DNA from 3 places in the Xanthobacter sp. DMC12 genome. Region 3 is predicted to be linked to each of the others. Evidence: predicted binding sites of a transcription regulator. Region 3 holds the regulator's gene; each other region holds the start of a gene.
What was found. The regulator LexA, encoded in region 3, represses DNA repair genes until DNA is damaged. The targets are predictions, from matches to a motif close to TGTTCNNNNTGTGTTCNG.

Region 1 (9,645 bases), 600 kb from region 3:
ACAGGAACGGCGGCGACGGCATCCACCACAAGCGCTGCTGCCGGGGCCGCAGGAGCGGACATGGCCGCCGAATGGAGGGCACCGAAGAACTGGGCGCTGATGCTCTGCTGGTAGGGTCGCCAGGACGCGAACGCTTCGCCCGACAGGATCGACCCGGCCGCGAGGGGCAGTGGGGCGTCCTCGGCTTCGGCCTCGTCTTGATCGTCGTCTTCAAGCACGGCAGCGTCTTCCGAATCGTCCTGGTCGCGTTCGGCGGCCTCCTCGTCTTCCTCGTCCGTCAGGTCCGTGTCCTCGAAGGCATCGTCTTCGAATTCGTCGTCATCGAGTTCATCGTCCTCCAGCTCGGAGGAAAGCGCCGCGTCGTCCTCGTCCAGTTCGTCGTCATCCTCGGAAAGGGCGATCTCTTCTCCCTCCCCCTCTTCGTTGTGCGTGTCGCCCTCCAGTTCGGCGACCTCATTGTCATCGGTGTCTTCGTCCTCGAACGCGTCGTCCTCGAGTTCGTCCTCCTCGGAGGCTTCAAGCTCGGAGATCTCGTCCTCGTCAGCGTCCACCTCGCTTTCGTCGAAGTCGGCACCCTCCTCGATGGCGGGCAGCGCCTCCAACACTGCGTCCTCGCTCTCCACCGGATCGTCTTCCGCGTCGGCCAGTTCTGCAGGCGCGGGATCCAGATCCTGGTCTCCGGCCGGAGCGGGCGGGGTGGCGGCGCGGCCGATGACGACGAGGCGCAGCAGGCTCCACAGGTGATCGGGGACGTCCGCCGTGTCGACCTCCGAAGCCGCCTCAGCCACGGCCTGCGGCGCGATGCCGGGCTCAAGGAGCGCAGGCTCCGACGCTTCCGCCGGGACCTCCTCGCCGGGGGCAGCGTCTATAAGCGCGGCATCGGAAGCCGAGGGCGCGCAGACAGCAATGGCGGCCTCTTCCTCAACGGGAGGCAGGGCGGCCGGGGCCGCCGTCACCTCTTCCGGCACCGCGCCGGGCGCGGCGAAGGCGGTCTCCGTCGGGATATCCGCAAGCTTGGCGACGGGCTGCTGCGCCACCGGCTGGACCGCATCGTCCGCGGGCTCGAACAGGAAGTGCCAGCCGCGGCTCGACCCCTGGGTCGTGACCGGGGTGGGCACTTGCGGCAGGACTGGCGGCAGCGAGGGCGCGCCCGGCTCGCGGGGGCGCAGCAGATGGTCCGGAGTGCGGGTGAAACGGGTGTTGGCGTCGAGGGTGAACGGCCGCAGCCAGCTCGGGACCAGCTCCAGGTCGATCCAGCTGTGGGTGGTTTCGGCCGCCTCGAAGGCGCCATCGTGGATGGCTGGATCGTATTCCGGAATCCGCTCGTAGAACGAGGGCAGACCACGTTCGGCGGCAGAATCGGCCGGCGGTGGATCGAACGAGTCGTCCGGAGCGTAGGAAGGATACGCAAAAGGTCTCGGAGGACGGTTGAAGGAAGACATGGGAATCCGAAATCCGCAGCACCGGCGCCGTTTCGAGGACACTAGGGCGGGGGGCGTTAAGGGGAGGTTTGCACCTCGCGATAACGGTTTCTGAATACCTTATCTGTGAATCATGGGGACAAGCCCGCACCGCCCCACCCGTCTGCGGTGGACCCGCTCCAGCCCCCGCAATCCCTGCTGCCGGACCTCCGTACGGTTGACATTCCGTCCTGCCGGAGTCCTTTTAAAAGAGAACAAAATAGGAACATTTGGCTCCGTCCATGCCCTCGTTTCCCCACCCGCACCAGGCCCGGCGCGAGGATCTGGCAGCCCTTCGCCGCCGCATCGTCGAGATGGAACGGCTGTCCGCCCCGCCGGACGGTCCCGCCCGGCCGCGCCTATCGCTCGGGGCGCCGTTGGACGAGGTGCTGGGGGGCGGCCTCGCCCGCGATGCGCTGCACGAGGCGTTCCCGGCGGAAAAGGGGAATGTCGCCGCCGTGTTCGGGTTCGCTCTCGCCCTCGCGGCCGGCACCCGCAAGCCGGTGCTGTGGGTGCGGCAGGACATGGCGGCGCTGGAGGGGGGTGACATCTACGGTCCAGGCTGCGCCGCCTTCGGGCTCGATCCGTGCCGCCTGATCCTGGTGGCCACCGCGGATGCGGCCGACACGCTGGGCGCCGCAGAGGAAGCCCTTGGCCATGGCGCCCTCGGGCTGGTGGTGGCCGAGCCCTGGGGATCCCCGCGGCTCATCGACCTCACCGCCACCCGCCGCCTCGCCCTGCGCAGCGAGCGCTCCGGCGTGCCTGCCCTCCTGCTGCGGCCGGGAGCAGACCCCGGCCCCTCCGCCGCCGCCACCCGCTGGCGGGTCTCCGCAGCTCCCTCCCGGGTGGCGGGGGATGTTCCGACCTTCTGCCTCGGCCCGCCTGCCTTCGCACTGGAAATCGAGCGCAACCGTCTTGGACCCACCGGCCGCTTCACCGTGGAATGGAATGCCCATGCCCGACGCTTCACCCCGGCGCCTCGCCGCGCTCTTCCTGCCGCGCCTGCCGACCGACCGGCTGCACCGCAGCCGGCGGGGGCGTCGCATGTCGTCTCCGGCTGGCGCCGCACCGGCTGAGACGCCGCTGGTTACGGTGGAGGTGAAAGCCAATGCCCGCCGGCTCGCCGCGGTGGACGCGGCGGCGGCCCGCCTCGGTCTCCATCCCGGCCTCACCCTCGCCGACGCGCAGGCCCGTGTGCCGCAGATCGAAGCGGTGGAGGCGGATGCCGCGGCCGATACGGCGTTGCTCGCCGCCATCGCCTCGTGGTGCGAGCGCTGGACGCCCTTCGTCGCTGTATCCGGGCCGGACGGCATCGTGCTCGACATCACCGGCTGCGCCCATCTGTTCGGCGGCGAGGCGGCCATGGTGTCCGCCATGACGGAACGGCTTGCCGCCACCGGACTTGCCGCCTGCGGCGCAGTGGCTGGGACCGCGCGGGCCGCCCTCGCCCTTGCCCGCTGGCGGCCGGAGCAGGTGGTGCCGGCTGGCCGCGAGCGGGAGGCCGTCGCCCCTTTGCCGGTGGACGCCCTCGGCCTCGATGCGGAGACGGGGCGAAGCCTCGCCTATCTCGGGCTGGTGCGCATCGGCGACATCGCCGGCAAGCCCCGCGCGGCGCTCGCCGCCCGCTTCGGCAGCGTGCTGGTGGAACGGCTGGACGAGCTGTGCGGCGCGGCTTCGCCGCCCATCTCCCCGCTCAATCCCCTGCCCGTCTATGTGGCAGAACGGCGCTTCGCCGAACCCATGGGCGACGAAGCGACCGCCCGCGCCGTGCTTGCAGACCTCGCGCACGACATCACCGGTGTGCTGGAGCGACACGGCGAAGGCGGCCGCCGCTTCGAGGCCGCCTTCTTCCGCAGCGATGGCGCGGTGCGGCGGGTGGCGGCAGGCACGGCGGCACCGCTCCGTGATGGCGCCCGCCTTGCCGGCCTGTTCCGAGAGCGGCTGGCAGCGCTGGCCGATCCGCTCGATCCCGGCTTCGGCTATGACGTGATCCGCCTGTCTGTCACCGCCGCCGAACCGCTGGCCGCCACCCAGTCCGGCTTTGGCACCGAGCCCGCGGGCGCGGGGCTGGACCAGTTGGTGGATACCCTCTCCGCCCGGCTCGGGCCGCGCCGCGTCACTTGCCTCGCCGCGCAGGACAGCCATATTCCCGAGCGCGCCGCCATGCGGGTGCCAGCGCAAAAGGCATGGCGCAGCAGGGAAGCGCTCGCGCACGACTGGGCCGAGCCGGCCGCCGCCGATGCCCCCCTCGCCCGACCCCCGGCCCTGTTTCCCACCCCCGAGCCGGTGGAGACGCTGGCCCAGGTGCCGGACGGCCCGCCTCTGCGCTTCCGCTGGCGGCGCGTGCTGCACGAGGTGGCGCGAGCCGAGGGTCCGGAGCGCATCGCCCCGGAATGGTGGACCGCCCTTGATGCGGGGAGCCGCAGCCTCACCCGCGATTATTTCCGCGTTGAAGACACGCAGGGTCGGCGCTTCTGGCTCTATCGCGAAGGCACCTACGGGCGGGAGACGTCGGCGCCCCGCTGGTTCCTGCACGGCCTGTTCCCGTGAGCGAGCCCGTCTATGCCGAATTGGCGGCCGCCTCGCATTTCTCCTTCCTGCGGGGGGCGAGCGCGCCGGCCCATCTGGTGCGCACCGCCGTCGGCCTCGGTCTCGATGGCCTCGGCATCGCCGACCGCAACACGGTGGCCGGCGTGGTGCGGGCCTATAGCGCGCTGGAGGATCTGCGCACCCTCGACGAGGATCTGGAAGCCGACGATCCCGAGGCGGATGCCAAGCGCGCCGTCGCCGCCCGCGCCCGCGCCTTCCGGCTGGTGACGGGCGCGCGACTCGTCTTCTGGGACGGCACGGCGGACATCATCGCCTATCCCTCGACCCGCGCCGGCTGGGGCCGGCTCTGCCGCCTGCTCACCACCGGCAACCGGCGGGCGAAGAAGGGCGACTGCCATCTGTCCCTCGCCGACCTCCTCGCCGACGCCCGCGACCTGATGCTCATCGTGCTGCCCGGCGAAGAGGCAAGCGCTCTTCCGCCCCTCCTCTCCCGCCTCGCGGAGGCCGCCCCCGGCGCGGTGTGGCTCGGCGTCGACATGCCATTCTCCGGTGCCGACCGCCGGCGCCTTGCCGCCCTCAAGATCTGCGCACGCACGGCCGGCGTGCCGCTGCTGGCGGTGAACGAGGTGCTTTATGCAACGCCCGAAGAGCGCGATCTGCAGGACATCCTCACCTGCGTGCGCGAGGGCACCACCATCGCCGAGGCGGGGCGGCGGCTCCAGGCGAACGCCGAGCGCCACCTCAAGCCTGCCGCCGAGATGGCCCGCCTGTTCCGCGATGCTCCCGAGGCGGTGGCGGAGACCGCGGCGCTCCTCGCCCGCATCGATTTCACTCTCAAGGAACTGAAATACGACTATCCCGAGGAGCCGGTGCCCCCCGGCTGGACGCCGCAGGCGTGGCTGGAGGAATTGACCTGGCGCTGCGCCGGCGTGCGCTATCCCGCCGGCATCCCCGAGAAGGTGCGGAAGCTGCTGAAGGACGAGCTGGCCCTCATCCGGCAGCTCGAATACGCCCCCTATTTCCTCACTATCCACGATATCGTTCGCTTCGCCGAGAGCCGGGACATCCTCTGCCAGGGGCGCGGCTCGGCGGCCAATTCCGCCGTTTGCTACGTGCTCGGCATCACCGCCGTGGACCCCGCCGACAACGATCTCCTCTTTGCCCGCTTCATCTCGATGGAGCGGCGCGAGCCGCCGGACATTGATGTCGATTTCGAGCACGAGAAGCGTGAGAAGGTGATCCAGTACATCTATGAGAAATACGGTCGTCACCGCGCCGGCATCGTCGCCACCGTCATCCACTATCGGCCACGCAGCGCCATCCGCGACGTAGGCAAAGCTCTCGGCCTCACCGAGGATGTCACGGCGCGCCTCGCCTCCACACAGTGGGGCAGCTGGGGCCGTGATATTTCCGACGCGCACATCCGGGAGGCGGGGCTCGACCCGTCAAACCCCTTCATCCGCCGCGCGGTGGAGCTGGCCGGCCGCCTGATGGGCGCGCCCCGCCACCTCTCCCAGCATGTGGGCGGCTTCGTCCTCGCCCGTGAGCGGCTGGACGACACCGTGCCCATCGGCAACGCGGCCATGGCGGACCGCACCTTCATCGAATGGGACAAAGACGACATCGACGTGCTGAAGCTCATGAAGGTGGATGTGCTGGCGCTCGGCATGCTCACCTGCATCCGGAAAGCGCTCGACCTGATGCGCGAGCACGAGGGCATCGACTGGGGCCTCGCCGACGTGCCGCGCGAGCAACCGGACGTCTACGCCATGCTCCAGCGCGGGGATTCCATCGGCGTGTTCCAGGTGGAGAGCCGGGCGCAGATCAACATGCTGCCGCGCCTGAAGCCGAAGGAATTCTACGATCTCGTGATCCAGGTCGCCATCGTGCGGCCGGGACCGATCCAGGGCGACATGGTCCACCCCTATCTGAGGCGCCGCAACGAGCTGGAGAAAGTGGACTATCCCTCCCCGGCGTCACACCTTGGCGACAAGGGCGAATTGTACGATGTCCTCCACAAAACGCTCGGCGTGCCGCTGTTCCAGGAGCAGGCTATGAAGCTCGCCATGGTCGCCGCGCGCTTTTCCGACATCGAAGCCAACAAGCTGCGCCGGGCCATGGCCACCTTCCGCAACCTCGGCACCATCCACGAATTCGAAAGCTTGATGGTGGAGCGCATGGTGGCGCGCGGCTACAAGCGCGACTTCGCCCAGCGCTGCTTCGAGCAGATCAAGGGCTTCGGCAGCTACGGCTTCCCCGAGAGTCACGCCGCCTCCTTCGCCAAGCTCGTCTACATTTCCTCCTACATCAAATGCCGCCACCCGGCGGCTTTCGCCTGCGCGCTGCTCAATGCCCAGCCCATGGGCTTCTACGCCCCGGCGCAGATCGTGCGGGATGCCCGCGAGCACGGCGTGGAGGTGCGGCCCGTTGATGCCAATTTCAGCCACCACGACAACACGTTGGAACGCCGGGACGACGGCACCCTCGCGTTGCGCCTCGGCTTCCGGCAGGTGGATGGCTTTCACGAGGACTGGGGCGAGCGCCTCGCCGCCACCCGCGCCGTTCCCTTCGCAAGCCTAGAAGACCTCGCCCGCCGAGCGCGCCTGCCCACCCGCGCGGCGAAGCTGCTCGCCGATGCGGATGCCTTCCGCTCCATGGGCCTCGACCGCCGGGCCGCCCTGTGGCACGCCCGCCGCCTGCCGGACGACGATGCCCTGCCCCTGTTCGCGGCGGCGGACGCCCGTGAGCTGGGCGTCGAAGAGGAGGTGACGCTGCCGCGCATGGCGCGCTCGGAGCACATCGTCGCCGACTACCAGACGGTGCGCCTCTCCCTGAAGGGGCATCCCATGGGCGAATTGCGCGACCATTTCCGGAAAGAGCGCATCCTCACCTGCGCAGAGACGTCTGCGCTGAAGGACGGCGCCTTCGTCCGCAATGCTGGCGTGGTGCTGGTGCGCCAGCGGCCGGGCAACGGCAAGGCCATCTTCATCACCATCGAGGACGAGACCGGCATCACCAACATCGTCCTGTGGGAACGGGCGCTGGAACGCTTCCGCCGGGAGGTGATGGGCGCACGCTTGCTTCTGGTGGAAGGACGCATCCAGAAGAGCCCGGAGGGCGTCGTCCACCTCATGGCCCAGCGGCTCACGGACCGCACCGCCGACCTCGCCTTGCTCTCCAGGGTGCGACAGCCGCGGATGGAGGTCGCGCGGGCCGACGAATTCGCCCACCCCCAGCATCCGCGCAAGCATCCACGTGACGTTAGGGTACTGCCCAAGTCCCGGGACTTTCACTGAGCGCCGCGGCCTGGATGCCGCAGAGGTATCCAGCAGCCCAAGTGCGCACCGCGGCCCGCGAAAACACGGTAATTCGGGCAAAAAAGGCACGGCAGCCCCGCGCACTTCACGATTTATCCACAAAAACCCGTGAGGCTTCAGACCATAGGGAACCAAAGGCCGGGATACCGTCGCCGTGAAGCCGCTCCTCATCGTTACCGGATTTGTGGCCGCCGCCGCCGTGGGCGCCGGCATGGCCATCAGCCCGCTCCTGTCGGCCAAGGACGACGGCCCGGCGACCACCCAATCCATTTCCCAGCCGGCCACCCCGGCTTCCGGGCAGGCTGCCCAGGGCAAGGGCGCGACCGCCGCGCAGAAGAGCGCGGCTGCATCGGCCCAGCCGGTGCCGGCCCCGGCGCCGGAGCCCGCCGCGCCCCCGCCGGTGACCCCGCGCAAGAATTACACCTACAAGTCGTTCGACGTGGATGGCTCCTACATCGCCCTGACCTTCGACGACGGTCCGAACCCGGAAACGACGCCGCGGCTGCTTGAGATCCTGCGCCAGCGCAACATCAAGGTGACCTTCTTCGTGCTCGGCAACATGGTCGCCAAGCATCCCGAAGTACTGAAGATGATCGCCGACGAGGGCCACGAGATCGGCAGCCATTCCTGGAGCCATCCGCAGCTCACCCGCATCAGCCAGGCGGCGGTCGACAAGGAACTGGGCAACACCTCGGAAGCGATCTTCCAGGTCACCGGCAAGCGCCCGATCTACCTGCGCCCGCCCTACGGCTCCATGAAGCCGTCCCTGCGCAGCTACATCGAGGACAAGTACGGCCTCACCATCGTCAACTGGTCGGTGGATCCCAACGACTGGAAGAACCGCAACAGCCAGGCGGTGCATGACGCCATCATGGCGCAGGTGAAGCCGGGCGCCATCGTGCTCTCGCACGACATCTATGCCACCACCGTGGATGCCATGCCGCGCATCCTCGATGAACTGGCCGCCAAGGGCTACAAGTTCGCGACGCTGTCGCAGATGGTGGCCATGGACAAGCCGCTCAAGGTGGCCCTGGCCGCCCCTGGAGCCGCCGCCAAGAAGCCGAAGCCCAATGGCGCGAAACCGGATGCGGCGAAGCCTGCCGGCACGCCCAAGCCGGCCGCCGCTTCGGCACCGAAGCCCGCCGGGGCGCCTGCTCCGGCTCGGAGCGCCGGCGTCTACTGACGCGAAAGCCTCTCCACGCGAACGGCGCTCCCGGATCCGGGGGCGCCGTTTTCGTTTGGAGGCCGGTCAGTCCTCGGTCGAGTGGCCATGCCCGTGATGGTCGTGGTGGTGGTGTGCGTCCGGCGCCGGAAGGGTCACGCCGAAGGTCTTCACCAGATCGTCCACCTGAGCCGGCGACAGATAGCGCGGGTTGAGGCCACGCAGCAGCAGGTAGAGCTTCGCAGTCTCCTCCAGTTCCTCGGTGGCGAACACCGCCGCCTCCAGCGTATCGCCGGCCACCACCGGGCCGTGGTTCGCGAGCAGCACGGACGAATAGCGCCCCGCGAGGCCACGGATGGCATCTGCGACAGCAGGATCGCCCGGCCGATAATAGGGCAACAGCGCAGTCTGGCCGGCGCGCATGAGATAATAAGGCGTCATGGGCGGCAGCGCGGCCCGGGGATCGATCTCCGGCAGCATGGTGAGCGCCACCGAGTGGGTCGAGTGCAGATGCACGATGGCCCGGGCCGTGCCACGGGTCTCGTAGAGCGCGGAATGCAGCGGGATCTCCTTCGTGGGCTTGTCGCCGCTGAGGAGCCGCCCGCCCGCATCGAGCCGGGAGATGCGCGCGGGATCAAGGAAGCCGAGGGACGCGTTGGTGGGCGTCACCAGCCATCCACCGTCATCGAGCCTCAGGCTGATATTGCCGGAAGAGCCGGGCGTGAGGCCGCGCTCGAACAGGGACCGCCCGAAGCGGCAGATCTCCTCCCGTAGTCTAGTCTCTTCCATGGCCGGCCTCCGCTTGCTCCGCCGACGCACCAAAGCGAAGCGGAGGCGCCTTGGCAAGCGCGAACGGTACCGCGGCTAAAACGATTTGATCCAATGTCGCCCGGCTCCTACAACAGGCGCCGGAGCCGCCCGCCAACTGGCGGCCGAGACAGGGGAAACGGCCATGGTCGAGCAGGCGGAAGGAACAGCGGGCGTCCAGGGCGTCGGACGCGCGGGCGTGATCGGTCTCGGCTCCATGGGCTTCGGCATGGCGCAATCGCTATTACGGGCGGGGCTTGATGTGGCCGGCTGCGATGTCGGCACGGCTGCGGTGGAGCGCTTTGTCGCCGCGGGCGGGCGCGGTGCAGCCTCGCCCGCCGAAGCGGCG
Region 2 (9,645 bases), on a different contig from region 3:
AGGTGCCGCCGTCGCGGCCCGGAGCCGCGTCCGGCTTCGCGTCCGGGGCATCGGTGGGGCATGAAGCAGAGCAGGAGAGCACCGGCGCGGCGGGCCCATTCGCCGGCCTCGACGAAAAATGATCGGCCCCCGCCTTGGCTGAGGCTAAGTGCTGTAGTCTCCATGCCCAACGCTGCGTTTCAGGAAACCTGATGCTCGCCTACATCGTCCGCCGCATTGCCCTCATGGTGCCGACCATTCTCGGCATCATGCTGGTGTCATTCGTGGTCATCCAGTTCGCCCCCGGCGGTCCGGTGGAGCGCGTGATCGCGCAACTCACCGGCGAGGATGTCTCCGCCACCCAGCGCGTCTCCGGCGGCGGCAGCGACTTCAGCGGGGCAGGCGCGGCGGCGCAGGCCGGGGCAGCGGCGGACATGTCGTCCAAATACCGCGGCGCGCAGGGCCTCGACCCAGCCTTCATCAAGGAGCTAGAGAAGCAGTTCGGCTTCGACAAGCCGCCCCACGAGCGCTTCTTCAAGATGATCAAGGACTATGCCACCTTCAATTTCGGCAAGTCCTATTTCCGCGACATCTCGGTGCTGGAGCTGATCGGCGAGAAGATGCCCGTCTCCATCTCGCTCGGCCTGTGGATGACGCTCATCACCTACCTCATCTCCATCCCGCTTGGCATCGGCAAGGCCATGCGCGACGGCTCGCGCTTCGATGTGTGGACCTCGGCGGTCATCATCGTCGGCTATGCCATTCCGTCCTTCCTGTTCGCCATCCTGCTCATCATCCTGTTCGCCGGCGGCTCCTTCCTCGATCTGTTCCCGCTGCGCGGCCTCACCTCCGAGAATTTCTGGCAGATGAGCTGGCCCGAGCGCATCGCGGACTATGCCTGGCATCTGGTGCTGCCGCTCACCTCCATGGTGCTCGGCGCCTTCGCAACCATGACGCTCCTCACCAAGAACTCGTTCCTGGAAGAAATCCGCAAGCAGTATGTGACCACCGCGCGCATGAAGGGGCTTTCCGAGAGCCGGGTGCTCTATGGCCATGTGTTCAGGAACGCCATGCTCATCGTGATCGCCGGCTTTCCGAGCGCCTTCATCGCCGCCTTCTTCTCCGGTTCGCTCCTGATCGAAACCATCTTCTCGCTGGACGGCCTCGGCCTGCTCGGCTTCGAGAGCGTGCTCAACCGCGATTATCCCGTGGTGTTCGCCACCCTCTACATCTTCTCGCTGGCGGGGCTCATCGTCGGCCTCATCTCGGACCTCACCTACATGCTGGTCGATCCACGGATCGACTTCGACACACGGGAGGTCTGAGCCATGGATGCCGTTCCTGTGCTCCAGCCCGGCGCGCCCACCGACGTGCCCGCCGCCCGTGATACCGCCCATGGCTCGTTGCCGCCCCCCGGCGAGACCAAGCCGAAGGGCCGCTTCGCCCTCTCGCCGCTCAACCGGCGGCGACTCGCGAACTTTCGCGGCAATGGGCGCGGCTACTGGTCGTTCGTTGTTTTCATGGTGCTGTTCGTCATCAGCCTCGGCGCCGAATTCATCGCCAACGACAAGCCCATCCTCGTCTCCTATGACGGCGGCTATTATTTCCCGGTGGTGAAGGCCTATCCGGAGACCGCGTTCGGCGGCGACTTCGAGACGGATGCGGACTATCGCGATCCCTTCCTCCAGAAGCTCATCGCCGAAAAGGGCGGCTGGATGGTGTGGCCGCCCATCCGCTTCTCCTATTCCACCCACAACCTCGACCTGCCCACCCCCGCCCCTTCGCCGCCCACCTGGATGCTCACCGAGGCCCAGTGCAAGGCGGCGGCGGAGAAGAAGGGGGTGTCGGGCTGTTCCGGGCTTGAGGTGAACTGGCTCGGCACGGATGACCAGGGCCGCGACGTGGTCGCCCGCCTCATCTACGGCTTCCGCATCTCGGTGCTGTTCGGCCTCGCGCTCACCATCGTCTCCTCCGTGGTTGGCGTCGCGGCGGGCGCGGTGCAGGGCTATTTCGGCGGCTGGGTGGACCTTCTGTTCCAGCGCTTCATCGAGATCTGGACGGCCATCCCCTCGCTCTACCTGCTGCTCATCATCTCCTCGGTGCTGGTGCCCGGCTTCTGGGTGCTGCTCGGCATCCTTCTGCTGTTCTCATGGGTGTCGCTGGTGGGGCTGGTGCGCGCCGAATTCCTGCGCGCCCGAAACTTCGAATATGTGCAGGCGGCGCGGGCGTTGGGGGTGGGCAACCTCACCATCATGACGCGGCACATGCTGCCCAACGCCATGGTGGCGACGCTGACCATGCTGCCCTTCATCCTCTCCTCCTCGGTGATGACGCTGACGGCGCTGGACTTCCTCGGCTTCGGCCTGCCCCCCGGCTCACCCTCGCTCGGCGAGCTGCTCTCCCAGGGCAAGAACAACATCCAGGCCCCGTGGCTCGGCCTCACCGGCTTCTTCACCGTGGCGGTGATGCTGAGCCTGCTCATCTTCATCGGCGAGGCGGTGCGCGACGCCTTCGACCCGCGCAAGACGTTCGGGTGAGGGGAACATCATGACCGCTGAACCCCTCCTTTCCGTCCGCGACCTCTCCGTCGCCTTCCGCCGGGGCGATGGCGCGCCGCCGGCGCTGGCGGTGAAGACCGTGTCGTTCGATCTCGCCAAGGGCGAGACGCTGGCGCTGGTCGGCGAATCCGGCTCCGGCAAGTCGGTCACGGCGCTGTCGGTGCTGAAGCTGCTGCCGTATCCCTCGGCGAGCCACCCCTCGGGCGAGATCCTGTTCAAGGGGCGCGACCTGCTCACGGTGTCCGAGCGGGAATTGCGGGGCATCCGGGGCAACAACATCACCATGGTGTTCCAGGAGCCCATGAGCTCGCTGAACCCGCTCCACACCATCGAGCGGCAGGTGGGGGAGATGCTGATCCTCCATCGCGGCATGTCCGCCCACGCCGCCCGCGCCCGCACGCTGGAACTGCTTGCCGAGGTGGGCATTCCCCAGCCGGAGGAGCGGCTTTCCGCCTATCCGCACCAATTGTCCGGCGGCCAGCGCCAGCGCGTGATGATCGCCATGGCGCTTGCCAACGAGCCCGACCTCTTGATCGCCGACGAGCCCACCACCGCCCTCGACGTGACCGTGCAGGCGCAGATCCTCAAGCTGCTCAAGGAGCTTCAGGCGCGGCTCGGCATGGCTATGCTGTTCATCACCCATGACCTCGGCATCGTGCGCAAGATCGCCGACCGCGTGTGCGTGATGCAGAAGGGCGAGATCGTGGAGCAGGGCGGGGCGGAGGAGACCTTCCTCCATCCGAAGCACCCCTACACGCAGGCGCTGCTCAAGGCCGAGCCGAAGCCCGATCCCGCGCCCATCGCCCCCGATGCGCCCATCGTGGTGGAGGCGAACGACCTCAAGGTCTATTTCCCCATCAAGCGCGGCATCCTGCGCAAGACGGTGGGGCACGTGAAGGCGGTGGACGGGGTGTCCGTCGCCATCCGCCGCGGCGAGACGCTGGGCGTGGTGGGGGAATCGGGCTCGGGCAAGACCACGCTGGGGCTCGCGCTGCTGCGGCTCATCTCCAGCACCGGGCCCATCGCCTTTCTCGGCAAGCCCATCGATGCCCTGAGCTTCAAGGCCATGCGGCCGCTGCGCTCCGACCTGCAGATCGTGTTCCAGGACCCCTATGGCGCGCTCTCGCCGCGCATGTCGGTGGCGGAGATCGTGGGGGAGGGGCTGCTGGTCCACCAGCGCAAGCTCACCGCCGATGAGCGGGAGGCGCGGGTGATCGCGGCGCTCGCCGACGTGGGGCTCGATCCGGAGACACGCCACCGCTATCCGCACGAATTCTCCGGCGGCCAGCGCCAGCGCATCTCCATCGCCCGCGCCATGGCGCTGGAGCCCTCCTTCGTGGTGCTGGACGAGCCCACCAGCGCCCTCGACATGATCGTGCAGGCGCAGATCGTGGACCTCCTGCGCGCGCTGCAGAAGAAGCGGGACCTCACTTTCATGTTCATCTCCCACGATCTGCGCGTGGTGTCGGCGCTGGCGAGCCGCATCCTCGTCATGCGCAACGGCAAGATGGTGGAGGAGGGGCCGGCGCACGACGTGTTCGAGCATCCGAAGGAAGACTACACCCGCGCCCTGTTCGCGGCCGCCTTCAACCTCGACGCCACCGGCCACGGCGTGGTGCGCCAGTGAGCGAGATGGAAGACCGCCCCGCCCGCGTGGACGTGGAAGGCCCGGAACTGCTCGCCAAGGGCTTCCGCCCCTATGAGCGCTATCGCCTCGTGCTGCACCATTCCGACGGCACCAGCGACGCCCAGGTGCGCGACATCGTGCGCGGCGGCACGGCGGTGGGGGTGCTCGGTTATGATCCTGCGCGCGACGACGTGGTGCTGATCCGCCAGTTCCGCCTCTCGGCGCATCTCGTCCGAGACCGCGGCGACCTGGTGGAGATCGTCGCCGGCATCGTGGAGCCGGGCGAGGAACCCGAAGACGCCGCCCGGCGGGAGTGCGAGGAGGAAGCGGGCGTCACGCCGCGCCTGCTGCTGCCCATGCTCACCTTCACCCCGTCGCCCGGGGTGAGCGACGAGCGCGTGCTGCTCTATCTCGGCATCCTCGATGCCGCGCGCCTGCCCGAGCGGGCGGGATCGGCGGCGGAGACGGAGACCACCCGGCCTTTCGCCGTGCCGGTGGACGAAGCCCTCGCCGCCATCGCGCAGGGACGCTGCATCAACGGCTTCCTGATCCTTGCGCTGCAATGGCTCGCGCTGAACCGCGCCAGGCTGCCGGAGCTGATTGCGGCGGCCCAGTCTTAGGTCGTCAGTTGGCGCGCTTGGTTCGGCGTCGTGCCCGGCCTTGTGCCGGAAGTCGGCCGTTGCCGACTTCCGCTCCCGAGAACGGAACCCGCGAACACGCGGGTTCCGGGCATCCCACGTCGGGCCGATAAGACGCTGGCCGGGAAGGTATTGCCAGCCGACCGACGTGGATGGCCGGGACAAGCCCGGCCATGACGGCGGTGAGGGGCGGCGAGTGGGGCGCGGGTCTCAGGGACCGTGTCCGCGCAACACCTCACTCACGCATGCGGCTCCAGCCGCGCGAGGTCGAACGCCGCCACGTCCTTCAACAGCTCGACGAAGGCGCGGGAGCCGTATTCGTAGGCGGCTTCGCCCTTGAGCGCTGTGGCGTGGGTGGCGTCGCCCATGGCGCCGTCGGGGCTGAGGTCCTCCGCCAGCCAGCCGAACCCCACGGGGTGGTTGGCGCGCAGGCGCTGGAACTCGCTCTCCATGGCGATGGAATAGGGCGGGAACGGCCCCGCGTGGCTCATGTCCACCAGCTCGGGGCGGAAGGCGAGCATCAGCGAGGTCTCGATCTCCCCGCCATGGATGCCGTGCGCCCGTTCGTGGTCGGAGAAGAGGCCCACCGGATAGCCGAAGCGGTGCATGGAGCAGGTGACGGCGAGCATCTTGTGGTCCACCCGCAGCGTGCGGGCCACGAGATCGATCACCGGCACGTTGCCGCCATGGGTGTTCATGAGCACGAGGCGGCGCACGCCGGCACGGGCGAGGCTGCGGCCCAGCTCCACCCAGGCGGCGATGGCGGTGGCGGGCGAGAGGGTCAGCGTGCCGGCGAAGGAAATGTGCTCGTCGGACTTGCCCACCGCCTGCACGGGCAGGAACACCGCATCCACCTCGCGCGGCACCATGAAGGCGATGCGCTCCACATAGCCCTCGGCGATGAAGAGGTCCGTGCCCAGCGGCAGGTGGGGGCCATGCTGCTCCACGGCCGCGACGGGCAGGACGGCGACCATGCGGGTCTTGTCCAGCGCCGCGAGTGCCGGTGAGGAAAGTTCAGCCCATTTCAGAAACACCGCTGCCTCCACGCCCCCGGCGCGTGCTGCCCGCGCCGCCCTACCTCCATGGGAAGGAAAAGCCGCATCAAGTCAAGGGTATGGGTGGGGCTAAGGGGAGAGGTGGAAAAGGATCGGCGGAGCGCGTGAACCCTCTTCCGAGTGCGGGGGAGGGCAGGGAGGGCGCGCACTGGCCTGCCGCCCGGGAGAACACCCCGCGAACCCGGCCCCTCACCTGATTCGCTCCCCTCCCGTTCCGCGAATGTCCGCGCGCCCCCTTTCGCCATCGCCCCCGCGTCCCGATATGATACAGGGACACCCCTCCTTTACGTGGATTGCGCCAGAGCCGATGGACGACGTCACCCGATGGGCCGTGCTGCCGCGCAATCTGAGGGCGCGGGGGGTGAGCGCGGTCCTTGGCCCGACCAACACGGGCAAGACCCACCTCGCCATCGAGCGGATGCTCGGCCATGAGAGCGGCATCATCGGCCTGCCGCTGCGCCTGCTCGCGCGCGAGGTCTATCAGCGCATCGTCGACCGGGTGGGGGCGGAGAAGGTCGCGCTCATCACCGGCGAGGAGAAGATCAAGCCGAAGAACGCCCGCTACTGGGTCTCCACCGTGGAGGCCATGCCGCGCGATCTCGACGTGGCCTTCGTCGCCATCGACGAGATCCAGCTCGCCACCGATCTCGACCGCGGCCACGTCTTCACCGACCGCATCCTGAACCGGCGCGGCCGGCACGAGACGCTGCTGCTCGGCTCGGCCACCATGCGCCCGCTGGTGGAAAAGCTCATTCCCGGCGTGAACGTGGTGGTGCGCCCGCGCCTTTCCACCCTCTCCTTCGCCGGCGAGCGCAAGATTTCCCGGCTGCCGCGCCGCTCGGCCATCGTCGCCTTCTCGGCGGACGAGGTCTATTCCATCGCCGAGTTCATCCGCCGCCAGCGCGGCGGTGCGGCGGTGGTGATGGGCGCCCTCTCGCCGCGCACCCGCAATGCGCAGGTCGAGCTCTACCAGTCCGGCGACGTGGATTATCTCGTTGCCACCGATGCCATCGGCATGGGCCTCAACCTCGACGTGGACCATGTGGCCTTCGCCTCGGACCGCAAGTTCGACGGCTGGCAGTATCGCAAGCTCAACGCCTCCGAGATGGCGCAGATCGCCGGGCGCGCCGGCCGTGCGACGCGCGATGGCACGTTCGGCACGACGGGACGTTGTCCACCGTTCGAGGAGGAACTGGTCTCGCGGCTGGAGGAACATGTGTTCGACACTGCGAAGGTGTTGCAATGGCGCAACGCCGTCGCGGATTTCCAGTCGCCCGCCTCGCTCCTCGCCTCCCTTTCGCGCCTGCCGAAGGAGGAGGGGCTGACCCGCGCGCCCACCGCCGATGACGTTGCGGTGCTTGAAATCATGAGCCGGGACATGGAGGTGACGGGCCGTCTCGACGGCGCCGCCGACGTGGAACGGCTGTGGGATGCCTGCCAGGTGCCGGACTATCGCAAGGTCTCCCCGGGCGCCCATGCGGAGCTGGTGGGGACCCTTTTCGGGCACATAAAGGGGGGTGGCCGCATCCCCGATGACTGGTTCGCGCGTCAAATCGCCTTGACCGATCGCGCAGAAGGCGACATCGACACGTTGTCGAACCGGATTGCGCAGGTGAGGACCCTCACCTTCGTTGCGAACCGGCCCGACTGGCTCAGGGATCCGGAGCACTGGCAAGGCGTCACGAGAGGGGTCGAGGACAAGCTGTCGGATGCGTTGCACGAAAGGCTGGCCCAGCGTTTCGTGGATCGGCGGACCAGCGTGCTCATGCGGCGCCTGCGAGAGAACACGATGCTCGAAACTGAAATCAGCAAGACCGGTGACGTTACCGTCGAAGGCCACGTCATCGGCCACCTCCACGGCTTCCAGTTCGCCCCCGACCCCGCAGCCGCGGCCGGTGGCGAGGAGGCCAAGGCATTGCGCGCCGCCGCCCAGCAGGCGCTGGCCGGCGAGATCGAGCAGCGCGCCCAGCGCCTGTCGCAGGCGGTGGACGAGGCGTTCGTCCTCACCTTCGACGGCACCATCCGCTGGACGGGCGAGGCGGTGGCCAAGCTCATCCCCGGCGACGAGGTGCTGAAGCCGCGCTTCAAGATCATCGCCGACGAGCATCTCACCGGCCCGGCCCGCGACCAGGTGGAGGCGCGCCTCACCCTGTGGGTGGCCGCCCATATCGAGAAGCTGCTCGGCGCGCTCACCAAGCTCGGCACCGCCGAGGACATCACCGGCATCGCCCGCGGCATCGCTTTCCAGATCGTCGAGAGCCTCGGCGTGCTGGAGCGTGCCCGCGTCGCCGACGAGGTGAAGGGGCTGGATCAGGCCGCCCGCGCCACGCTGCGTGGCCATGGCGTGCGCTTCGGCGCCCATCACATCTACCTGCCGGCGCTGCTGAAGCCCGCCCCGCGCGCGCTGGCGGCGGAGCTTTACGCGCTGAAGCACGGCGGCCTCGCCCAGAAGGGCCTCGACGAGCTGCCGCACCTCGCCGCTTCCGGCCGCACCTCCATTCCGGTGGATCACGAGGTACAGAAGGGGCTCTATCGCGCCGTCGGCTTCCGCGTGTGCGGCGAGCGCGCGGTGCGCGTGGACATTCTGGAGCGCCTCGCCGACCTCATCCGCCCCGCGCTGGCGTGGCGGCCCAACTCGCCCGGCCCCAAGCCGGCCGGGGCTGTGGATGGCCGTGGCTTCACCGTCACCGTGGGCATGACCTCGCTGGCCGGCTGCTCGGGGGAGGATTTCGCCTCCATCCTGAAGTCGCTGGGCTACCGCATGGAGCGCCGCCCCCCGCCGCCGCCGGAGGCCGAGGCCCCCGCCGCTGCGCCGGAAGCCGCCCCCGTGGAGCTGGCCCCGCTGCCGGAAGGCGCCATCGAGGCGGATCTCCTGTTCGACGCCCCGGCGGAAGCGCCGGCCGAATCGGTGGACGAGGCGCTTGTTGAGGCGCCCGCCGAGGATGTTCCCGCCGAGGAAGCGCCCGCCGAAGAAACCCCCGCCGATGTGGTTCTGGCCGATGCGGCCGAGGCCGAGGCTGCCGCCGAGGCGGTCGAGGTGTCCGGCGATCCCACCGCCGCCGAAGTCGCGGCCGAGGTGGAGGCCCCCGCCGCCCCCGGTGGCCCCGAGGCGGTGGAAGGCGCCGCAGAGGTCGTTGCCGAGGCTCCCGCGGCCGACGCCGCTCCCGCCGAGCCCGAGCTGATCGAGGTGTGGCGTCCCGGCCGTCCGCCGGGCGCGCCGCGTCGCGAGCGCCCGGCCGGCGAAGGCCGCCGCTTCGGCGATCGTCCCGGTGGCGATCGCGGTGGCGAGAAGGGTGGTGGCCGCGGCGAGCGTCGCGATGGCCGTCCGCCCCATCGCCGTCCCGAGCATGCTCCCGCCGAGGCCGGTGCCCCCGAAGGCGAGCGCGCGCCGCGTCCGCCGCGTGGCGACCGCCCGTTCCGCGGCCCGCGCGAGAACGAGGGCAACCGCGAGCATCGGCAGGAAGGCCACCGGAACGAGGGCCATCGTGGGCCGCGTCCCGAGCAGCGGGCGGACAACCGCCCCGCCCATCAGGAGCGTCGCCGCGAGAAGCCGGCGGACCCCGATAGCCCGTTTGCCGCCCTCGCCGCGCTGAAGGCGCGGCTGGAGGCGGAGAAGAAGGGCGGCTGACCCGTGACGGATCCGGCGGAGCGGCAGAGGCTCGACCGCTGGATCTGGCACGCCCGCGTGGTGCGCGCCCGCGAGGACGCCGCCGATCTCATCCGCTCGGGCCATGTGCGGCTCGACGGCGCGCGGGTGACCAGCCCCGGCCACATGGTGCGGGCGGGGC
Region 3 (9,645 bases):
GCCTGTCCGGCTTCATCGAGCGGGTCGAGCGGCGGACCACGGGCGACCGCATCCTGCTGCGGCTTGATGGAGACGCCGTGCGCGGGCTCGCCAACGCCCCGGCGCTGGTGCGGCTCTCGCTCCGCAAGGACTGGGCCCCGCCGGTGGGCAGCCATGTGACGCAGCTGGCGCAATTGCTGCCGCCCTCCGGCCCCGCCATGCCCGGCGCCCACGATTTCGGCCGCGCGCCGTGGTTTCAGGGCATCGGCGCCATCGGCTACGGGCTCGGCCGGCCGAAGGCGGCGGCGCCGCGCGATCCGCCTCTGTCCGTGCGCCTCGCCATGGGGCTGGACGGGGTGAGGCAAAGCCTCTCGAACCGGATCCGCGCCTCGCTCACCGGCGTGCCGGCCGAGGTGGCGGTGGCGCTGGTCGCCGGCGACCGTTCCGGCATTCCGCGGGCGGTGGAGGAGAGCATGCGCGTCTCCGGCCTCTCGCACATCCTCTCCATCTCCGGCCTGCACATGGCGCTGGTGGCCGGTACCCTGTTCGCACTGGCGCGGGGCGTGCTGGCGCTGGTGCCGGGGCTGGCGGTGTCGTTGCCCATCAAGTCCATCGCGGCGCTGATCGCGCTTTCGGGCAGCGCCTTCTATCTCGTGCTGTCGGGCAATGACGTGCCGGCCCAGCGCTCCTTCGTCATGACCGGGCTCGTGCTGGCGGGCGTGATGGTGGGGCGGCCGTCCCTGTCGCTGCGCTCGGTGGGCGTTGCGGCGGTGGTGGTGCTGGCGCTGACGCCGGAGGCGGCGCTGGACCCGGGAACGCAGATGTCGTTTGCCGCCACCCTCGCCCTCGTCGCCGCCTATGAGCGGCTCCAGCCCTTGCGGGCGATCCCCCGGCCGGATGGCATCGCCGGCGCGGTGGTCTCCTGGGTGGCTGTGCTGGTGGCGGGCACGGCGCTGACCTCGCTGGTGGCGGGGCTCGCGACGGCGCCCTACGGCATCTTCCATTTCCAGCGGGTGGCGCCCTATGGCCTGCTCGCCAACCTCGCCGCCATGCCGGCGGTGTCCTTCCTGGTGATGCCGGCGGGACTGGCGGGCGTGCTGCTGATGCCGTTCGGCTGGGATCATCTCGCCTGGCCGGTGATGGGGCGCGGCATCGAGATCATGACGGCGGTGTCCGACTGGGTGGGCACGCTGCCGGGCGCCGACATCCGCGCCGCCTTCATCGGCACCGGGACGCTGCTGTGGTTCTCGCTCGCGCTGCTGGCCCTCTGCCTGCTGCGCGGCGTCCTCACCCTCGCGGCGCTGGTGCCCCTCGGCCTCGCCGCGCTGGTGGCGGGCGCGCCTCTGAAGCCAGACCTCCTCATAGCGCCCGATGCGCAGACGGTGGCGGTGCGGATGCCGGACGGGCGGCTTTCGGTGCTCGGCGCCTCCGGCCAGAAACTGCTGGTGGAGCAGTGGCTGACGCGGGAGGGCGACCGCCGCACGGCCGGAACGAAGGACCTCGCCGCCGGCTTCACCTGCGATCCGCTCGGCTGCACCGCGCCGCTGCCCGGTGGCGGCACCATCGCCATTTCGCGCCGCGCCGAAAGCCTGGAGGCGGACTGCCTGAATGCCCGCATGATCGTTACCCGCGATCCGCCGCCCAAGACCTGCCCGGCAGAGGTGCTGACCCCGGCGAAACTCGCGCGGACAGGGACGCTCGCCTTCACCCTCCGCGACGGCGCGCTCGTCGCCGAATCCAGCCGCAAGGCTGGCGTATCCCGTCCCTGGATGGCGCCGCTGCCGCCGGAACCCATATCCGAACCCGCCACCGCCGATGCCGGCGACCCTCAGGCGGATGCGACCGCGCCCTGATGGGGGGGGGCTTCAAGAGGCGTCGGGGTGAGGAGCAACGCCCTTGAGAAAAAGCGCAGGCGCCCGTTGAGCGTGGACCGCCGCGCCCCTCACCCCGTTCCGGATCTCCCGCAGGAGAAATAAGGATCAGTAGCGGCGCATCAGGCCTATGAGCCGGCCCTGGATGCGCACGCGGTCGGGCCCGAAGATGCGGGTCTCGTAGGCTGGATTGGCGGCCTCGAGCGCGATGGAGGCGCCCTTCTTGCGCAGGCGCTTGAGGGTGGCTTCCTCGTCGTCCACCAGCGCGACGATGATGTCGCCGGTATCGGCGCTGTCGCATTTGCGGATCAGCACCGTGTCGCCGTCGAGGATGCCGGCCTCGATCATGCTGTCACCGCGGACTTCAAGGGCGAAGTGCTCGCCCGAGCCCAGCATCTCGGGCGGGATGTTCAGCGTGTGGCTGCGGCTCTGGATGGCGGAGATGGGCGTGCCGGCCGCGATGCGGCCCATGACCGGCACCGAGACCACCTGGCCCGCCTCGTCGTCCTCCGGCACCGGACGGACCTTGCCGAGGCTGCCCTCGATGACCGAAGGGGAGAAGCCGCGCCCTGCGGACCGGGCGGAGGCAAGGCCCGGCGCCACGCTGTCGGGCAGGCGCACCACTTCCAGCGCACGGGCGCGGTTGGGCAGGCGGCGGATGAAGCCGCGCTCTTCCAGAGCGGTGATGAGGCGGTGGATGCCGGACTTGGAGCGCAGGTCCAGCGCTTCCTTCATCTCGTCGAAGGAGGGTGGGACCCCGGTTTCCTTGAGCCGCTCATGGATGAAGCGCAGAAGGTCATATTGCTTCCGAGTGAGCATTCCCTGGCCCCGTTCCTTGCACGCACCGCCCGGAAGCGGCGCTCTCGGCCGGTCCCGATTCCAAGCGCATCCAGCCCGGTGCGCCGCGAAACAAATCATGAACAGTCTTTATCTGTTCCTTTTGTGTTCCGCAAGTGGTGAAGGCCCCGTTAACGCTCAATCGTCGAAGGGAATAATCTCGCAGGGGTCTCCGACACGCCCCGCAGGCGCGAAGGGCGGGCGCACCAGAAGGCAGTCGGCGGCGGAGAGAATGCTCAGCATGGCGCTGTCCTGCGAGGCGCAGGGAATGGCGTGGATCGAGCCATCCGCCCGGCGGTCGAGAGTCGCGCGCATGAAGTCCCGCCGCACATCATTGGGTGGCAGGTCGGCCGCGAGGCGCGCCGGCACGGTCTCGGGGCCGGGGCGGGAATCACCCTGCAGAGCGCGGATGAGGGGGACGAGGTAGACCATCCCGCAGACGTGGGAGGACACCGGGTTGCCCGGCAGCCCCAGCACCCGCACGGCGCCGCGATGGCCGAACATCAGCGGCTTTCCGGGGCGCAGCGCGATCTTGTGCACCGAGAGGTCCACCCCCTCGGCCTTCAGCGCCGGGGCCATCAGGTCATGATCGCCCACGGAGGCGCCGCCGGAGGAGACCACGAGATCGAATTCGCCGGAGAGCGCCCGCGCCACCACGGCGCGGATGGCCGCGAGGTCGTCCTTGATGAGGCCGAGGTCGGTCACATCGGCACCGGCGCGGCGGGCGAGTTCGGCGAGGCCGAAGGCGTTGGAGACGACGATCTCGCTGTCGTTGCCGGTGCCCTGGCCGGGCAGCACCAGTTCGTCGCCGGTCTGCAGCAAGGCGACGCGCGGGCGGCGCGCGACCGGCACTGTCGCATGGTCCATGGCGGCGGCCAGCATGATGTCGCGGCCTGTCAGGCGCCGGCCGGCGAACAGGCCGGGTGCGCTTTCGGAAAAATCGCAGCCGCGCTTGCGCACGTTGCGGAGCGCGGCGGTCGGGGCGGTGGTGGTTATGGTGTCGCCCTCGCGGGTGACGTTCTCCTGGATCACCACCGTGTCGGCGCCCTCCGGCACCACGGCACCGGTGAAGATGCGTACGGACTGCCCGGCGGCCACAACACCCGCAAAGGGGCGCCCTGCGGCGGACTCGCCGATCACGGTCAGGCGGGCGGGCGTCTCGGCGATGTCGGCGCCGCGCACGGCGTAGCCGTCCATGGCCGACATGTCGGCGGGGGGCTGCGTGCGGCGGGCCGCGAGATCGCGCGCCAGCACCCGCCCGGCCGCCGCCTGCACCGGCACATCCTCGACGCCGAGCGCGACGACGCCCTCAGTGATGAGCGCGGTGGCCTCCTCGACGGTCATGAGCGCCATGGCGCGGCTCCCTCACTCTGCACGTGCTGTCGGGTCATGATGGCGGAAACGGATCAAGCCGCTCCGTCATCTGCGCGGAAATGGCCGCTGCGGCCGCCGGATTTCTCCAGCAGGCGGATACCTTCAATCCGCATGCCACGGTCGGCGGCCTTGGCCATGTCGTAGATGGTGAGGCAGGCGACGGAGACGGCGGTCAGCGCCTCCATCTCCACGCCGGTCTGGCCCGTCACCTTGGCGCGGGCGGTGACATGAAGGCCGGGCAGGGCGGGATCGGGGACAACCTCCACCTCCACCTTGGTCAGCATCAGGGGATGGCAGAGGGGGATCAGCTCATGGGTGCGCTTGGCGGCCATGATGCCGGCGATGCGCGCCACGCCCAGCACGTCGCCCTTCTTGGCGTTGCCGGAGAGGATGAGGTCCAGCGTCTCGCGCGCCATCGCCACGCGGCCCTCGGCCAGCGCCTCGCGGGTGGTCGCATCCTTGTCGGACACGTCCACCATGCGGGCGGCGCCCTGTTCGTCGAGATGGGTCAGGCTGGCCATGGAAGTCGCGGTCTTCCCCGGAATCGATCTGAGGTCGGGGAAGATGGCGTCCGCGGCGGCGCCTGTCCACCGCCGCAAGGGCAGGGCGGCGGAAAGGCTGTGTTGCCGGCGTTGGTTGGATCAGCGCAGGCGGGTCCAAGTCTGCGACTGGCAGAGCACCGACATCACGCACCCGCTCAGCTTCAGGGTATCGTCGCCCGTCAGCGTGATGGAGCCGGAATAGGTTTTGCCGTCTTCGGCATTGTAGATTTTGCCGCCGGTCCACTCCTTCGGTCCGCCGGTGAAGCCGGTCAGAAACACAAGGCCCTTCAGCGGCCGGTCACGCAGTTTCGTATCCTGGTTCTTGATGTCCTTGAGGTTCGGATCGGCCTTGAGGCCGTCCGACGACACGAGGCGTCCGCACAGAGACTTGCCGCATTGGGTGATTTCCACCTGGCCGTTCTTGGTGGCGGTCAGCCACTGGCCGGTGACATCCGCGGCAAGCGTGGGCGATGCCGCAAGGCCGACGAGGCCGGCAACGATGGCGATGAGACCCGTCCTCATTGTTTCCCCTTCCATTTCGGCCTCGTTGGCGGGCCGATGATATAATTAAGTACAAACTTACTAAGTGGGCAAGGCCGCCGGGCACATTCCTTTGCAGGGGGCACGGTCTGGGGCGTCGCGCCAAGCGGGGCCGGTAGGCTGTGGCTTATGGACACTGGTCAGGACGACCCAGCTCGGCGAAAGCCGCCCGCGCGCCCACGCCAAAGACGCGACGCGGGCACCGGCCGACGAACGCGACTTCACGTGTTCCTCCCAAAGTGCGGGCGGTCTCTGCAGACCCTCGCGCATTAAGGCGGAAATTTACGTATACGGCAACACTAACCCGCTATGAGCAGAGAGGTTGCGGATGCGACATCCTCCTGCCGCATCAGGCTCTCGCCCACCAGAATGGTGCCGATGCCCACCTGCGCCAGCCGGGCCACGTCGGCCGGCGTGAAGATGCCGCTCTCGCCGATGACGATGCGGTCCTTCGGCACGCGGGGCGCGAGGCGCTCGGAGGTTGCCAGCGTGGTCTCGAAGGTGCGCAAATTGCGGTTGTTGATGCCGATGAGCCGGCAGGGCAACGCCAGCGCGCGGTCCAGCTCGGCGTCGTCATGCACTTCCACGATGGCGTCCATGCCATAAGCGGCGGCCGCGTCGGCGAGGTCGAGGGCGAGGGCGTCGTCCACCCCGGCCATGATGATGAGGATGCAGTCCGCCCCCCAGGCGCGGGCCTCCGCCACCTGATAGGTGTCGTACATGAAATCCTTGCGCAGCACGGGCAGGCTCACCGCCGTGCGGGCGGCCTTCAGATAGTCCGGCGCACCCTGGAAGGAGGGCGTGTCCGTGAGCACCGACAGGCAGGTGGCACCGCCGCGCTGGTAGGCGCGCGCGAGGGACGGTGGGTCGAAGTCTGCGCGGATCAGGCCCTTGGAGGGGCTCGCCTTCTTGATCTCGGCGATGAGCGCAGTGCGGCCTTCGGACAGGCTCTGCTCGATCGCGCCCGCGAAGGGGCGCACGCGGGGGGCGCAGCGGGCAGCGGCCTCGATCTCGGCGAGAGGCCGGGCCTTCTTCGCGGCGGCGATTTCCTCGCGCTTGTAGGCCTCGATCTTGGTGAGGATGTCGCTCATTGCGCGGCCTCCGGGGCGAGAGAGGCGGAGAGGGTGACGAGCCGTTCCAGCCGGGCGCGGGCGGAGCCGGTGTCTAGGCTTGTCTGCGCCATGCCGACGCCGGCGGTCAAATCCTTGGCGCGACCGGCCACGACGAGGGCGGCGGCGGCGTTCAGCACCGCCACGTCGCGATAGGCGCCGGGGGCGCCGTCCAGCACGGCGCGCAGGGCCTCGGCATTGTGGGCGGCGTCCCCGCCCTTCAGCGCCTCGGCGGGCGCACGGGCGAGGCCCACATCCTCGGGATTGAGGGTGAAGGTGTGGATGCGGCCGTCTTCCAGCACGGCAATGTCGGTGCCGCCGGAGATGGTGATCTCGTCGAGCCCGTCCGAGCCGTGGACCACGAAGGCCTTCTCCGAGCCCAGCGCCTTGAGCACCTCGGCCAGAGGCACGATCCAGGATTTCGCGAACACGCCCACCATCTGCCGCTTCACGCCGGCCGGATTGGAGAGCGGACCGAGCAAATTGAAGATGGTGCGCGTGCCCATCTCCACCCGTGTCGGGCCCACATGCTTCATGGCCGGATGGTGGGAGGGGGCGAACATGAAGCCGATGCCGGCCTCGCCGATGCAGCGGGAGATTCCGGCCGGATCGAGATCGAGCCGCACGCCCAACGCGGAGAGCACATCCGCCGCGCCGGATTTCGAGGAGAGCGCCCGGTTGCCGTGCTTCGCCACCGGCACGCCAGCGCCGGCCACGATGAAGCTCGCGCAGGTGGAGATGTTGTAGGAGCCGGAGGCATCGCCCCCGGTGCCCACCACGTCCACCGCTTCGTCGGGGGCTTCCACGGTGAGCATCTTGGCGCGCATGACGGAGACCGCGCCGGCGATCTCCTCCACCGTCTCGCCGCGCACGCGCAGGCCCATGAGCAGCGCGCCCATCTGGGAGGGGGTCGCCTCGCCGGACATCATGCGATCGAACACGAAGGCGGCCTCGTCGCGGGAAAGGCTCGCGCCCGTGGCCACCTTGCCGAGCAGGGGTTTGAACTGGTCCATGGTGTGTCCTCAGCCCCCGTCTCAGCCCTTGGCCTTCTGCGCGTTGAAGGCGGCGGCGATCTCGAGGAAATTGCGGATCAGCGCGTGGCCGTTCTCCGAGGCGATGCTCTCGGGATGGAACTGCACGCCGTGGATGGGCAGGCTCTTGTGGGCGAGGCCCATGATGAGGCCGTCTTCGGTGTGGGCGGTCACTTCCAGGTCGTCCGGCAGGGTGTCCCGCTCGACGATCAGCGAGTGGTAGCGCGTCGCCTGGAAGGAATGGTTGAGGCCGCGGAAGACGCTTTTGCCCTCGTGCAGGATCTCGCTCATCTTGCCGTGCATGGGGGAGGGCGCGCGCACCACGTCGCCGCCGAACACCTGCCCGATGGACTGGTGGCCGAGGCAGACGCCGAAGATCGGCACCTTGTCTCCCGCCTTGGCGATGAGATCGAGGCAGATGCCCGCCTCGTTGGGGGTGCAGGGGCCGGGAGAGAGCACGATGGCGTCCGGCTTCTCGGCCAGCACGTCCTCCACGCTCACCGTGTCGTTGCGGTGGACGGTGACGGTGGCGCCAAGCTCGCCGAGATAATGGACGAGGTTGTAGGTGAAGCTGTCGTAATTATCGATCAGCGTGACCTTCGGAGACTTCGTGGCGGACATCTGGAACTCCGGCCCCGCGCCGCTTCAGCGGGAATGGCGGGTGTTAAGGCGAGGAATGACGGGCGGTCAATGGTGATGGGCCGCAAGGCGGTTCCCCGGACAAGCTCCAGCGCATCTGAAGCGCCGCTCCGGGGCGCGAGGCTGCTCCCGCTTCACCATCGCTCGCGACGTGTCCTCTCCATCCCCTCACTGACCCTTGCCGGCGCGGGCGGCGAAGCGGACGGCTTCCTCGCCGGCGCGGAACAGGGCCTTGGCCTTGTTTACGCACTCCTGGTGCTCGCTCTCGGGCACCGAGTCGTAGACGATGCCGGCGCCAGCCTGGACGAACATGCGCCCGTCCTTCACCACCGCCGTGCGCAGCACGATGCAGGTGTCCATCTCGCCATTGGCACCGAAGTAGCCGATGGCGCCGGCATAGATGCCGCGCTTGTCCTTCTCCAATTCGTCGATGATCTCCATGGCCCGCACCTTGGGCGCGCCGGAGACCGTGCCGGCCGGAAAGCCCGCCGCGAGCGCGTCCACCGCATCGAAGCGCCGGTCGATGGCGCCTTCCACGTTGGAGACGATGTGCATCACCTGGCTGTAGCGCTCGATGAAGAAACTGTCCGTCACCTTCACCGTGCCGACGCGCGAGACGCGGCCGGCATCGTTGCGGCCGAGGTCGAGCAGCATCAGATGCTCGGCGCGCTCCTTGGGATCGGCGAGCAGTTCGGCCGCAAGCGCCTCGTCCTCGGCATGGGTGGCGCCGCGTTTGCGGGTGCCGGCGATGGGGCGGATGGTGACCTTGCCGTCGCGCACCCGCACCAGAATCTCCGGCGAGGAGCACACCACCGAGAAGCCGTCGAAGTTGAGATAGACGAGGAACGGCGCCGGGTTCACGCGCCGCAATGCCCGGTAGAGGGCGAAGGGCGGCAGGGTGAATGGGCTCTCGAAGCGCTGGGAGAGCACCACCTGGAAGATGTCGCCGGCGCGGATATAGTCCTTCGCCTTGTCCACCATGGCGCAGAACTCGTCCGCGCCGGTGTTGGAGACCTGCGAAACCTCGCCGTGGAACGGCTCCGGCGCGGGGTGGGCGATGGCGCGGTCGAGGTCCGCCACCACTTGGTCAAGCCGGTTGATCGCGGCCTCCCACGCGGCGCGAGGGGAAACTCCCTCCTTCGCGCGGACGGGGGTGACGGCGGTCAGCTCGTCCTTCACCGCGTCGAACACCACCATCACGGTGGGGCGGATGAGCAGCGCCTCGGGCACGCCGATCGGATCTGGCTTGGCCGGGCCAAGCTTCTCCATCTGCCGCACCATGTCATAGCCGAGATAGCCGAACACGCCGGCCGCCATGGGCGGGGCGCCCTCCGGCAGCTCGATGGCGGATTCGGCGAGCAGGGCGCGCAGCGCGGTCAGGGGCGGCTCGGCGCAGGGTACGAAGGCGCCCTTGTCACGGTCCGGCGTGCGGTTGATCTCGGCGAGATCACCCGACGCGCGGAAGATGAGATCGGGCTTCATCCCGATCATGGAATAGCGCCCGCGCGCCTGCCCGCCCTCGACGGATTCGAGCAGGAAGGCGTTGGGCTGGTCGCCGGCGAGCTTGAGAAAGGCCGAAACCGGCGTTTCCAGATCGGCGACCAGGGTGGTGGAAACCACCTGCGCCTCGCCCCTGAGATAGCGCGAGGCGAAGAGGTCGAAGTCGGTGGGAGCGTTCACGGGCGCCGGCCTCAGTTCGCCGGGTTGGTGCCGACCGCCTGGG

Region 1: ACT535_RS05790 (ImuA family protein) is a predicted target of LexA. The motif match lies at 1,672-1,689, and genes of this name have one in related genera.
Region 2: ACT535_RS11580 (helicase-related protein) is a predicted target of LexA. The motif match lies at 6,022-6,039, and genes of this name have one in related genera.

Annotation. Positions count from the first base shown of each region.
Region 1 is NZ_JBQUYZ010000001.1:1,245,485-1,255,129, forward strand. It holds gene ACT535_RS05785 (DNA translocase FtsK) at 1-1,442, opposite strand, end outside; gene ACT535_RS05790 (ImuA family protein) at 1,703-2,536, shown strand; gene ACT535_RS05795 (DUF6504 family protein) at 2,505-4,010, shown strand; gene ACT535_RS05800 (error-prone DNA polymerase) at 4,007-7,306, shown strand; gene ACT535_RS05805 (polysaccharide deacetylase family protein) at 7,482-8,510, shown strand; gene otnC (3-oxo-tetronate 4-phosphate decarboxylase) at 8,577-9,278, opposite strand; gene ltnD (L-threonate dehydrogenase) at 9,442-9,645, shown strand, end outside.
Region 2 is NZ_JBQUYZ010000002.1:740,756-750,400, forward strand. It holds gene ACT535_RS11555 (microcin C ABC transporter permease YejB) at 192-1,304, shown strand; gene ACT535_RS11560 (ABC transporter permease) at 1,308-2,516, shown strand; gene ACT535_RS11565 (ABC transporter ATP-binding protein) at 2,527-4,164, shown strand; gene ACT535_RS11570 (NUDIX domain-containing protein) at 4,170-4,784, shown strand; gene ACT535_RS11575 (creatininase family protein) at 5,042-5,836, opposite strand; gene ACT535_RS11580 (helicase-related protein) at 6,165-9,485, shown strand; gene ACT535_RS11585 (S4 domain-containing protein) at 9,489-9,645, shown strand, end outside.
Region 3 is NZ_JBQUYZ010000001.1:648,907-658,551, reverse strand. It holds gene ACT535_RS02925 (ComEC/Rec2 family competence protein) at 1-1,832, shown strand, start outside; gene lexA (transcriptional repressor LexA) at 1,959-2,669, opposite strand; gene ACT535_RS02915 (molybdopterin molybdotransferase MoeA) at 2,826-4,040, opposite strand; gene moaC (cyclic pyranopterin monophosphate synthase MoaC) at 4,094-4,582, opposite strand; gene ACT535_RS02905 (DUF2147 domain-containing protein) at 4,703-5,125, opposite strand; gene trpC (indole-3-glycerol phosphate synthase TrpC) at 5,443-6,234, opposite strand; gene trpD (anthranilate phosphoribosyltransferase) at 6,231-7,265, opposite strand; gene ACT535_RS02890 (anthranilate synthase component II) at 7,287-7,904, opposite strand; gene trpE (anthranilate synthase component I) at 8,091-9,602, opposite strand; gene ACT535_RS02880 (peptidylprolyl isomerase) at 9,614-9,645, opposite strand, start outside.